Regions from separate parts of the Streptomyces sp. NPDC002845 genome, predicted to be linked through region 1. Evidence: riboswitches for the same ligand, from Rfam matches in the RefSeq annotation. Region 1 holds a riboswitch; the other holds the start of a gene.
The links. A riboswitch is a leader RNA that binds a small molecule or an ion and turns the genes downstream of it on or off. The one in region 1 is predicted to bind glycine.
Positions count from the first base shown of each region.

Region 2: it holds a riboswitch for glycine, as region 1 does, so the genes downstream of both, gcvT (glycine cleavage system aminomethyltransferase GcvT) here and gcvP (aminomethyl-transferring glycine dehydrogenase) in region 1, are expected to answer to the same signal.

Region 1 covers NZ_JBSFUU010000085.1:8,972-14,527, reverse strand. The annotation lists gene gcvP (aminomethyl-transferring glycine dehydrogenase) at 13-2,898, opposite strand; glycine riboswitch at 3,077-3,172, opposite strand; gene ACWD3C_RS39585 (PRC-barrel domain-containing protein) at 3,298-3,666, shown strand; gene ACWD3C_RS39580 (DNA polymerase IV) at 4,064-5,458, opposite strand.
Region 2 covers NZ_JBSFUU010000006.1:2,681-8,236, forward strand. The annotation lists gene ACWD3C_RS05695 (L-serine ammonia-lyase) at 1-753, opposite strand, end outside; gene glyA (serine hydroxymethyltransferase) at 880-2,142, opposite strand; gene gcvH (glycine cleavage system protein GcvH) at 2,157-2,534, opposite strand; gene gcvT (glycine cleavage system aminomethyltransferase GcvT) at 2,818-3,969, opposite strand; glycine riboswitch at 4,006-4,119, opposite strand; glycine riboswitch at 4,120-4,218, opposite strand; gene ACWD3C_RS05715 (AAA family ATPase) at 4,448-5,116, shown strand; gene ACWD3C_RS05720 (enhanced serine sensitivity protein SseB) at 5,410-5,556, shown strand, end outside.

The sequences.
Region 1 (5,556 bases):
GTCCAGGGGTGACTACTCCTCGTAAGCGTCGAGCGGCGGGCAGGAGCAGACCAGGTTCCGGTCCCCGAAGGCCTGGTCGATCCGGCGCACCGGCGGCCAGTACTTGTCGGCGGCCGAGACACCGTCCGGGAAGACGGCCTCCTCACGGCTGTACCCGTACTTCCACTCCCCACCGACCGAGGCGGCGGTGTGCGGGGCGTTCCGCAGCGGGTTGTCGTCCGCGGGCCACTCGCCCGAGCCGACCTTCTCGACCTCCGCCCGGATCGCGATCATCGCCTCGCAGAACCGGTCCAGCTCGGCCAGGTCCTCCGACTCGGTCGGCTCGATCATCAGCGTCCCGGCCACCGGGAACGACATCGTCGGCGCGTGGAAGCCGTAGTCGATCAGCCGCTTGGCGATGTCGTCCACGGTCACCCCGGTCGCCTTGGTCAGCGGCCGCAGATCGATGATGCACTCGTGCGCGACGAGCCCACCGGGGCCGGTGTACAGCACCGGGTAGTGCGGCTCCAGACGCTTGGCGATGTAGTTGGCGCTCAGGACCGCCACCTGCGCGGCCCGCTTGAGCCCCTCACCGCCCATGAGCCGGACGTACGCCCACGAGATGGGCAGGATGCCCGCCGAACCCCACGGCGCCGCCGAGATCGGGCCCACACCCGTCTCCGGGCCGGCCGCGGGCTGCAGCGGGTGATTCGGCAGATACGGCGCCAGGTGCGCGCGTACACCGACAGGGCCGACTCCCGGACCGCCGCCGCCGTGCGGGATGCAGAACGTCTTGTGCAGGTTCAGGTGCGAGACGTCACCGCCGAAGTGGCCCGGCTTGGCAAGCCCCACCAGCGCGTTGAGGTTGGCGCCGTCCACGTACACCTGGCCGCCCGCCTCGTGCACCTGGGCACAGATCTCGGCGACGTGCTCCTCGAACACACCGTGCGTCGAGGGGTACGTGATCATCAGCACCGCCAGTTCGTCGCGGTACCGCTCGATCTTCGCCCGCAGGTCCTCGACGTCGATCTCGCCGTCCTCGGCGGTCTTCACGACGACGACCTTCATGCCCGCCATGACGGCACTGGCGGCGTTCGTACCGTGCGCGGAGGACGGGATCAGGCACACCGTGCGCTGCTCGTCACCGTTGGCCCGGTGATACCCGCGAACGGCGAGCAGACCGGCCAGTTCTCCCTGGGAGCCCGCGTTCGGCTGGAGCGAGACCTTGTCGTACCCGGTGACCTCGGCGAGACGTTCCTCCAGCTCCCGGATGAGCGTGAGGTAGCCCCCGGCCTGCTCGGCGGGCGCGAAGGGGTGCAACTGCCCGAACTCGGGCCAGGTGACCGGCTCCATCTCCGTGGTCGCGTTGAGCTTCATCGTGCAGGAGCCCAGCGGGATCATGCCGCGGTCGAGCGCGTAGTCCCGGTCGGCGAGCCTGCGCAGGTAGCGCAGCATCGCGGTCTCGGAGCGGTGCTGGTGGAAGACCGGGTGCGTGAGGTACTCGTCGGTGCGCAGCAGCGCGTCCGGCAACGCCTCCTCGGTGGCCGCGTCGAGCGCCTCGACGTCGCCCTCCACCCCGAACGCGGTCCATACGGCGCCCACCTGGGCCCGCTTGGTCGTCTCGTCGCAGGCGATCGACACGGTGTCGGCGTCCACGCGCCACAGGTTGACCCCGTGCTCCCGCGCGGCCGCGACGACCGCGTCCGCCTTGCCCGGTACCCGCGCGGTGACCGTGTCGAAGAAGGCGCCGTGCACGACCTCGACCCCGCCCGCGGTGAGCCCCGCGGCGAGGATCGTGGCGTACCGGTGGGTGCGCCGGGCGATGATCCTCAGGCCCTCGGGCCCGTGGTACACGGCGTACGTGCCGGCCATCACGGCGAGCAGCACCTGCGCCGTACAGATGTTGCTGGTCGCCTTCTCGCGGCGGATGTGCTGCTCCCGCGTCTGCAGGGCGAGCCGGTACGCCTTGTGTCCGTCCGCGTCGACGGAGACGCCCACGAGCCGCCCGGGCAGGCTGCGCGCGAACTTCTCGTGCACGGCCATGTACCCGGCGTGCGGCCCGCCGAAGCCCATCGGCACACCGAAGCGCTGGGTCGTACCGACGGCGATGTCGGCGCCCAGCTCACCGGGCGAGGTGAGCAGCGTGAGGGCAAGCAGATCGGCGGCGACGGTGACGAGCGCGCCGAGTTCGTGCGCCTGGTCGATGACGGGCTTGATGGCGCGTACGGCACCGGAGGCTCCCGGGTACTGAATCAGTACGCCGTTGATCTCGCGCCCGGCGATCTCGGCGGGGATGCCCTCACTGAGATCGGCGACGACGACCTCGACGCCGGTCGGCTCGGCGCGGGCCTCGATCACGGCGATGGTCTGCGGCAGCGCGTCCGCGTCGACCAGGAAGAGACCCTTCTTGTTCTTGCCCATGCGCCGGGACAGTGCCATGGCCTCCGCGGCCGCCGTGCCCTCGTCGAGCAGGGAGGCACCGGAGGTGGGCAGACCGGTCAGGTCGGCGACCATGGTCTGGAAGTTCAGCAGGGCTTCGAGCCGCCCCTGCGAGATCTCGGGCTGATACGGCGTGTAGGCGGTGTACCAGGCCGGGTTCTCCATGACATTGCGCAGGATGACGGGCGGGGTGAACGTCCCGTAGTACCCGAGCCCGATCATGGAGTCGAGGACCTGATTGCGATCGGCGAGGGAGCGCAGCTCTTCCAGCACCTCGGCCTCGGTGCGTGCGCCCGGCAGCTTCAGGGCCTCGGCGTTCTTGATCACATCCGGGACCGCGGCGGCCGTCAGCTCGTCGAGGGAGCCGTACCCGACCTGCGCCAGCATCTTGGCCCGGTCCTCGTGGTCGGGTCCGATGTGACGCCGCTCGAAGGGGGTTCCCTGTTCGAGCTCGGAGAGCGGAATGCGATGGGCGGTCATTTGCGGAGGCCTCCTGGTCTGACACGACCTTCGAGGGGCACCACGGCACGGGTGCCCCGACGGCCTCCCCCTCTGTCATCTCAACCTGAGAGCTTCACCGGACCGCCCGAGGACGCTCCGGCTTGCACCGTCGGTGAGAGCGGAAGCCGTCGACACCCGCCCTGCTTTCCAGAGTGACCTCGTCCGTGCGGTACGTGGGCCTGAGAGATTCCGGGGAGGATTTGCTCCTTCGGCGCCTCCGATGGTGTCTGGAGGACTCTCCCGCACGGGGTCAGCAGCCGCTGCCAGACTACCAGCGAGGTCAACGCACGGGCTTTCGAGTGGCCGCCTTCCTCAATGTGCCTTTTCGTAGTGCTTAAGGATGAGCTGCAACCCTTGGTGCGACCACTTGGAGGGCCCATGCAGACCGACATCGATCCGCGCAATCTGATCGGCCGCAAGGCGTTCGACCGTAAGGGCACCAAGATCGGCACGGTCGACGAGGTCTACCTCGACGACGCGACCGGCATCCCCGAGTGGGCGGCGATACGCACGGGCCTCTTCGGCCGCGACGCCTTCGTCCCCCTGGAGCCCAGCGAATTCGTCGGCGGCGCCCTCCGCGTCCCCTACGACCGCGCCCTCATCAAGGACGCCCCCGACTTCGGCGTGGGCCGCCACCTCTCCCCGGAGCAAGAGCTCCAGCTCTACCACCACTACGGCCTCGACGTGGCCCCACCCCCACCGCCCGACTGGGACTTCGGACAAGTGGCAGGCCAGGACGAACCCTGACCGACGGCACCAGCACCCGCCCGGCCTTGCCACCCGCCAACTCACCCTGGCCCCCACCAGCCTCCGGACACGCAGCGGCAACGGCTCCGCCCGCTGCGATCACGAGTCGTCCACCCCAAACACGCTCACGCGCCCCGGCCCGCCCGCCTGATACCTCGGCCCCGCCCTGCTCCACCCTGGACGGATCAGCCACGTACTCGTCCCGGCAGGACACAGCCCAGCCACTACCCCTCTCCCCGCCCTCTCGCGCACCCGTCCCCACCCCACCCCGCCTCGGCAGAAGGCACAAACCACGCGCCGTCGGCGCGGCCACCGGCCCCGCATCGCCAAGGCCCACCCACGGCTCACCCACGCCCCAACCGCACCCCGGCGCCAGTCCCCCGCCCCGGCCGCACCCTCACCCCGGCGCCCTCATCTCCAACCCGCCCTCCACCGCGGTCCCAGCCTCCGGCCCCATCGGCACCCCAGGTAACAAGGGCAACGGCTCCGCGGGCTCCAACTCCGGATCGTCCACCCGGAACGTACGCACGCGCCCAGGCTCGGACCCAGGCGTCTCGAACCGCACCGTGACCCGCCCGAGCCCGCTGCCCTGCACCCACCCGTGCCCGTACTCGGTGTGCCGAACGTCGTGCCCCGCGGGCCAGCGCCGCTCGACGGGCGTCGCGCTCTCCTCCGGAGCGGGCGCCTCCACCGCTTCCTCCTCCGCGAGGTCCAGCTCCCCCGCCGCCTGAGCGAACAGGTCCTCCTGCGTGTAGTCGGCGAGCCCACTGACGCCCACCCCGAGCAGCCGTACGCCACCGGTCGTGTCCACGGACTCCAGCAGCCGCGCGGCGGCCTCCCGCACCACGGCGGGGTCGTCCGTGGGCCCCCGCAGCGTCTCGGACCGGGTCAGCGTGGAGAAGTCGTACCGCCGCACCTTCAGCACGATGGTCCGCCCCGACAGCCGCGCACCACGCAGCCGCCGCACACACCGGTCGGAGAGCCGCTGCACCTCCATGCGGACCCGTACGCGGTCGTGGATGTCCACGTCGTACGTGTCCTCCACCGACACCGACTTCGTGTCCCGCTCGGCCACCACGGGTCGCTCGTCGTGCGCCAGGGCCATGGCGTACAACCCGTGTCCATGGGCCTTCCCCACCAGCCGTACCAGCTCCTCCTCACCGGCCTCGACGATCTCCTCGACCGTGGTGATCCCGGCCCGCCGCAGATGGTCCCCGGTCGCGGGCCCCACGCCGGGCAGGATGCGCACCGACTTCGGCCCGAGCAGCGCCCGCTCGGTCCCGGGCTCGATGAGCACGAGTCCGTCGGGTTTGGCCTGCTCGGAGGCGATCTTCGCGAGCATCTTGGACGCGGCGAGCCCCACGGACCCGGTCAGCCCTGTCACGGCCCGTATGTCCGCCCGAAGCTTCGCCCCGGCCAGCCGCGCCGACTCCTCGTCCCAGGCCGCTCCCCCGGCCTCCAGATCGACGAACGCCTCGTCCAGGCTCAGCGGCTCCACCAGCGGCGACAACCCGCGCAAGAGCCCCATGACCTGCTCGCTGATCGCCCGGTAGAACCCGAACCTCGGCACGAGATACGCGGCGTTCGGCGCCAGCCGTCGCGCCTGCGCCATGGGCATCGCCGAGTGCACCCCGAACACCCGCGCCTCGTACGAGGCCGTGGCCACCACCCCGCGTGGCCCGAGCCCGCCCACGATGACGGCCTTCCCGCGCAGGCTCGGCTTGGATGCCTGCTCCGCCGAGGCGAAGAAGGCATCCATGTCGAGATGCAGGATCGTGGGCGCGGTTCTCACATCTCCGATGCTGCCCTACGCCACTGACAATGCCCCGCTACGGCCGGCCACCAGCCCGACGCAAGCTCGGTCCCCGGTTCCCCCGCCCCGCCGACGCG
Region 2 (5,556 bases), on a different contig from region 1:
GAGTTGACGGGCGGAGACGGCGGCGCGGCGGCGTACTCGCAGTCCGCCCGGCAGGATGCCCTCGCGGGACATGCCGCGTGAGACGCAGGCCCGCATCACCTGCCAGATCTCCAGCAGGCCCGCGCGGATTTCGTCCTCCGTGCGCCAGGCCCGTTCGTTCTCCAGCATCAGCGCGGAGATCGACAGGCCCGTGTCCTTCGTCAGGCGCAGGAGCTCGTCGCCCGTGCGGAAGGGGTACTTGAGCACCGTGTCGTCGAGCTTGATCCGGTCCGCGCCCACCGCGTCCCCGTCGATGACGAAGCCGCCGCCCACGGAGTAGTACGTCTTCGTCAGCAGCTCCGTGCCCGAGGTGTCGTACGCCCAGAGCGTCATGCCGTTGGCGTGGTACGGCAGTGCCTTGCGGCGGTGGAGGACGAGGTCCCTGTCGAAGTCGAAGGGGATCTCGTGCGTGCCGAGCAGGCTGATCGTGCCCGAGCCCTTGATCGACTCCACCCGGCCGTCCGCCCCCTCCACGTCCACCGTGCGCGGGGAGGCGCCCTCCAGGCCGAGCAGCACCGCCTTGGGCGTGCCGTGGCCGTGGCCGGTCGCGCCCAGGGAGCCGTACAACTCGACGCGGAGGGAGGCGACGGAGCCGAGCAGCTCCTCGTTGCGCAGGCGGCGGGCGAACATGCGTGCCGCGCGCATCGGGCCGACCGTGTGGGAGCTGGACGGGCCGATGCCGATCGAGAACAGGTCGAAGACCGAGACGGCCACGGTGACTCCTCAGAACAGGGGTGGTGCGGGGGCGCCCGGCGGGCGCAGGGAGCGGGGCACCGCGCACTTCCGGTTCCAGTGTGCGCGGTGCCCCGAGAAAGGCGACGGAAGGCGACGAACGGCGGCCTACTTGGTGAGCCCCGGATACAGCGGGTGCTTCTCCGCCAGCGCCGTCACCCGGGCCTTCAGCGCCCCCACGTCGTACGACGGCTTCAGCGCCTCGGCGATCACGTCCGCCACCTCGGCGAAGTCCTCGGCGGTGAAGCCGCGGGTCGCCAGGGCCGGCGTACCGATGCGGAGCCCCGAGGTCACCATCGGCGGGCGAGGGTCGTTCGGGACGGCGTTGCGGTTGACCGTGATGCCGACCTCGTGGAGGCGGTCCTCGGCCTGCTGACCGTCGAGCTCGGAGTTCCGCAGGTCGACGAGGACCAGGTGCACGTCCGTGCCGCCGGAGAGGACGTCCACGCCCACGGCCTTCACGTCGTCCCGCACCAGGCGCTCGGCGAGGATGCGGGCCCCGTCCAGCGTCCGGCGCTGCCGCTCCTTGAAGTCCTGCGAGGCGGCGACCTTGAAGGAGACGGCCTTGGCGGCGATCACGTGTTCCAGCGGGCCGCCCTGCTGACCGGGGAAGACCGCCGAGTTGATCTTCTTGGCGAGGTCCTGGACGGAAAGGATCACGCCACCGCGCGGGCCGCCCAGCGTCTTGTGGGTCGTGGTCGTGACGACGTGTGCGTGCGGGACCGGGTTCGGGTGCAGCCCGGCCGCCACCAGACCCGCGAAGTGGGCCATGTCGACCATGAGGTACGCGCCGACCTCGTCCGCGATCCGCCGGAACGCGGCGAAGTCCAGCCGGCGCGGGTACGCCGACCAGCCCGCCACGATCAGCTTCGGCTTGGACTCCTTGGCCAGCTTCTCCACCTCGGCCATGTCGACCAGGCCGTCCTCGCCCACGTGGTAGGCGACGACGTTGTAGAGCTTGCCGGAGAAGTTGATCTTCATGCCGTGGGTCAGGTGCCCGCCGTGCGCGAGGCTCAGACCCATGATCGTGTCGCCGGGCTTGAGCAGCGCGAACATCGCGGCCGCGTTGGCCTGCGCGCCCGAGTGCGGCTGGACGTTGGCGTGCTCGGCGCCGAAGAGCTCCTTGATGCGGTCGATGGCGATCTGCTCGACCACGTCGACGTGCTCGCAGCCGCCGTAGTAGCGGCGGCCCGGGTAGCCCTCGGCGTACTTGTTGGTCAGCACCGAGCCCTGGGCCTCCATGACCGCGACCGGAGCGAAGTTCTCCGAGGCGATCATCTCCAGGGTGGACTGCTGGCGGTGCAGCTCGGCGTCGACGGCGGCGGCGACGTCCGGGTCCAGCTCGTGCAGGGGTGTGTTCAGGACAGACATACGGCTACGACTCCTCAGCCGGCGGAAAAGGCGGCGTACTCGTCGGCGGAGAGCAGGTCGGCCGGCTCCTCCGTGACGCGTACCTTGAACAGCCAGCCGCCCTCGAAGGGGGCGGAGTTCACCAGCGACGGGTCGTTGACCACGTCCTCGTTGATCTCGGTGACCTCACCGGTGACCGGGGCGTACAGGTCACTGACGGACTTGGTCGACTCCAGCTCGCCGCAGGTCTCGCCCGCGGTCACCGTGGCACCGGCCTCCGGGAGCTGGACGAAGACGACATCGCCGAGCGCGTTCGCCGCGTGCTCCGTGATGCCGACCGTCGCGACGCCGTCCTCGGCGCCCGACAGCCACTCGTGCTCCTTGCTGTAGCGCAGGTGCTGGGGGTTGCTCATGGCCTGAATTCTCCTGTATGCGCGGGAGTGCTGATGAAGGGGGACTGCTGGAACTGCTGGTGGGCACAGGTTATGTGCGCAGGGTCAGGGTCTCGCTACGGGCCGCGCCCAGCGTCTGACACGCTCAGCGCGTCGTCGGGAGCGACAGCCAAGTCCCAACGACCCGAGCGGGTCCCGTATTTGCTCTGGCGGCCGGGAGGGTCGTCGCTGGGCAGGCACGACCTGTCAAACTCCCCGGAGCGATCCATGGGGAGAGTCTCCCGGCTTCAGCCGGGAGAGAACTTCAATTCTGGCGCTTGTAGAACGGCAGCGCCACGACGCGGTACGGCTCGTGGCTACCCCGAATGTCCACACCGACACCCGGGGTGTCCACGGCCGCGTGCGCCGCGTCGACGTACGCCATCGCGATCGGCCTGCCCAGGGTGGGCGAGGGGGCGCCGGAGGTGACCTCGCCGATCACCCGGCCGTCGGCGACCACCGCGTACCCGGCGCGCGGGACCCGGCGCCCCTCGGCCACCAGCCCGACGAGGACGCGCGGAGGGTTGGCCTCGGCACGGGAGGCGGCCTCGGCCAGCGCCGCCCGCCCCACGAAGTCCCCCTCCTTCTCGAACTTCACGACCCGCCCGAGCCCCGCGTCGAAGGGGGTGAGCGAGGTCGACAGCTCGTGCCCGTACAGCGGCATGCCCGCCTCCAGGCGCAGGGTGTCCCGGCAGGACAGGCCGCAGGGCACGAGCCCCACCGGGGAACCCGCCTTGGTCAGCGCCTGCCACAGCTCGACGGCGTGCTCCGGCTTCACGAACAGCTCGAAGCCGTCCTCGCCGGTGTACCCGGTGCGCGCGATGAGCGCCGGGACGCCCGCGACCGTGCCGGGCAGGCCCGCGTAGTACTTCAGGCCGTCCAGGTCGGCGTCGGTCAGGGACTTGAGGATGCCGGGGGACTCGGGGCCCTGGACGGCGATCAGCGCGTACGCGTCCCGGTCGTCGCGCACGGACGCGTCGAAGCCCTCGGCGCGTTCGGTCAGCGCGTCCAGCACCACCTGGGCGTTGGAAGCGTTGGCCACGACCAGGTAGTGAGGAGACGCGGCCTCGGTTTCGGCCAGCCGGTAGACGATCAGGTCGTCGAGGATGCCGCCGTCCTCGCGGCAGATCATGGTGTAGCGGGCGCGGCCGGCCTTGACGCCCCCGATGTTGCCGACCAGCGCGTAGTCGAGCAGTGCGGCGGCGCCCGGACCGGTGACCGTGATCTCGCCCATGTGCGAGAGGTCGAAGAGGCCCGCCTTGGTGCGCACGGCGAGGTGCTCGTCGCGCTCGGAGCCGTAGCGCAGGGGCATGTCCCAGCCGGCGAAGTCGGTCATCGTCGCGCCGAGCGAGCGGTGCACGGCGTCGAGCGCGGTATGGCGCGGTCCAACAGGTCCAACAGGGGAGTTGCTGCTCATCGGTTCTGCTCCCAGGGCATGACGGGCGAGGAAAGTTCCTCCCCATCTGTCATCGGAACCTGAGAGGTTCATCATGACCGTACGTACTGCTGGTCATGACTTGCACCTTGGGTGGAGCCACCACGACAGCGGCTCGCTTTTCAGATGTGCCTCGCCCGCGCGGTAACGGGGCCTGAGAGATTCAAGGGAGGGACTTGCTCCTTCGGCGCCCCGGCGAAACGGTGCTGGGGACTCTCCCGCGCGGATTCAAGCGGCCGGTATGCAGTTGGCGGGCACATCATTGCACGCATCGGTGCGGCACGGCAGGGGGACCTCGCACAGCCCGCGCACAGCGTCCACAGGGAGACACGGCAGGCGACACAGCGTCCTGTAGCAGGCTTGTGTCGGTACGCGGACAGAAACAGGAGGCATACGCCATTACCTTCTCTTTACGCTTTACGGGCATGGGACTCCGTACCCATTGGGGAGGACGAACACGGTGAACAGGACCACGGCGTACGCGACGACCTCGGGCATCGCGCTGCCCGAGCAGCCCACTGCCCCGGCCCGGGAGGCGTGCGGCCCGTTCCCGAAGGCGGTCGTCCGCGATCTGCGGGAGCGCTCGGGGCGCAGCCCGCACGGACTCTCCTTCGGACCCGACGACCTCGTCGTGGTCACCGGCCTGCCCGGTAGCGGCAAGTCGACGCTGATGCGCCGCGCGGTGCCGGGCGTACGTATCGACTCCCAGGACACCCGCGACCGCTTCGACGCGCGCCTGGCGCGCTTCCTGCCGTACGCGGTCTACCGGCCGTTCGTACGGTTCGCGCACTACGCGGGTCTGCGCCGCGCCCTGCGTGCCGGCGGGGGAGTCGTCGTGCACGACTGCGGTACTCAGGCGTGGGTGCGCGGCTGGCTCGCCCGCGAGGCCCGCCGCCGGGGCGGCGTCCTGCATCTGCTGCTGCTCGATGTCACCCCCGGCCAGGCCCGTGACGGCCAGCGCGAGCGCGGCCGCGGGGTCTCCCGGTACGCCTTCGTCCGGCACCGCGGTGCCATGGCCCGGCTGCTGCGCTCCGTGGAGACGGGAGACCTGCCGGACGGCTGCGGCTCGGCGGTCCTCATCGACCGGGACGCGGCGAACGCGCTCAAGCGGATCGACTTCGCGGGCTGAGCCGATTTCGCGGGCTGAGCCGACGGGCCGAGCTGCTCTTAGGGCCTGAGCCGACCTCGCGGCCTGAGCCGACCTCGCGGCCTGAGCCGACCTCGCGGCCTGAGCCGACCTCGCGGCCTGAGCCGACCTCGCGGCCTGAGTCGACCTCGCGGCCTGAGTCGACCTCGCGGCCTCAGCCGACGGGCCGAGCCGGCCTCATGGCCTGAATCGACTTCGCGGGCCTGGTGGCCGTATCCCCCCTACGCGCTAGGGTTTTCGCCACCAGGGCAACACAGGACAAGCGGCAGGCAGAGATGGACTTCCCGGCGGACTTCCCGGCACAGGCGCACCCCCAAGGTCACGGCGGATGGCCCGGCAACGAGCTGGAGGAGGTCCTCTCCGTCTCGCTCGGCCAGCCCTCGGCGGGCGGCCGGATCATCGAGGTCCTCGGCCGCAGCTTC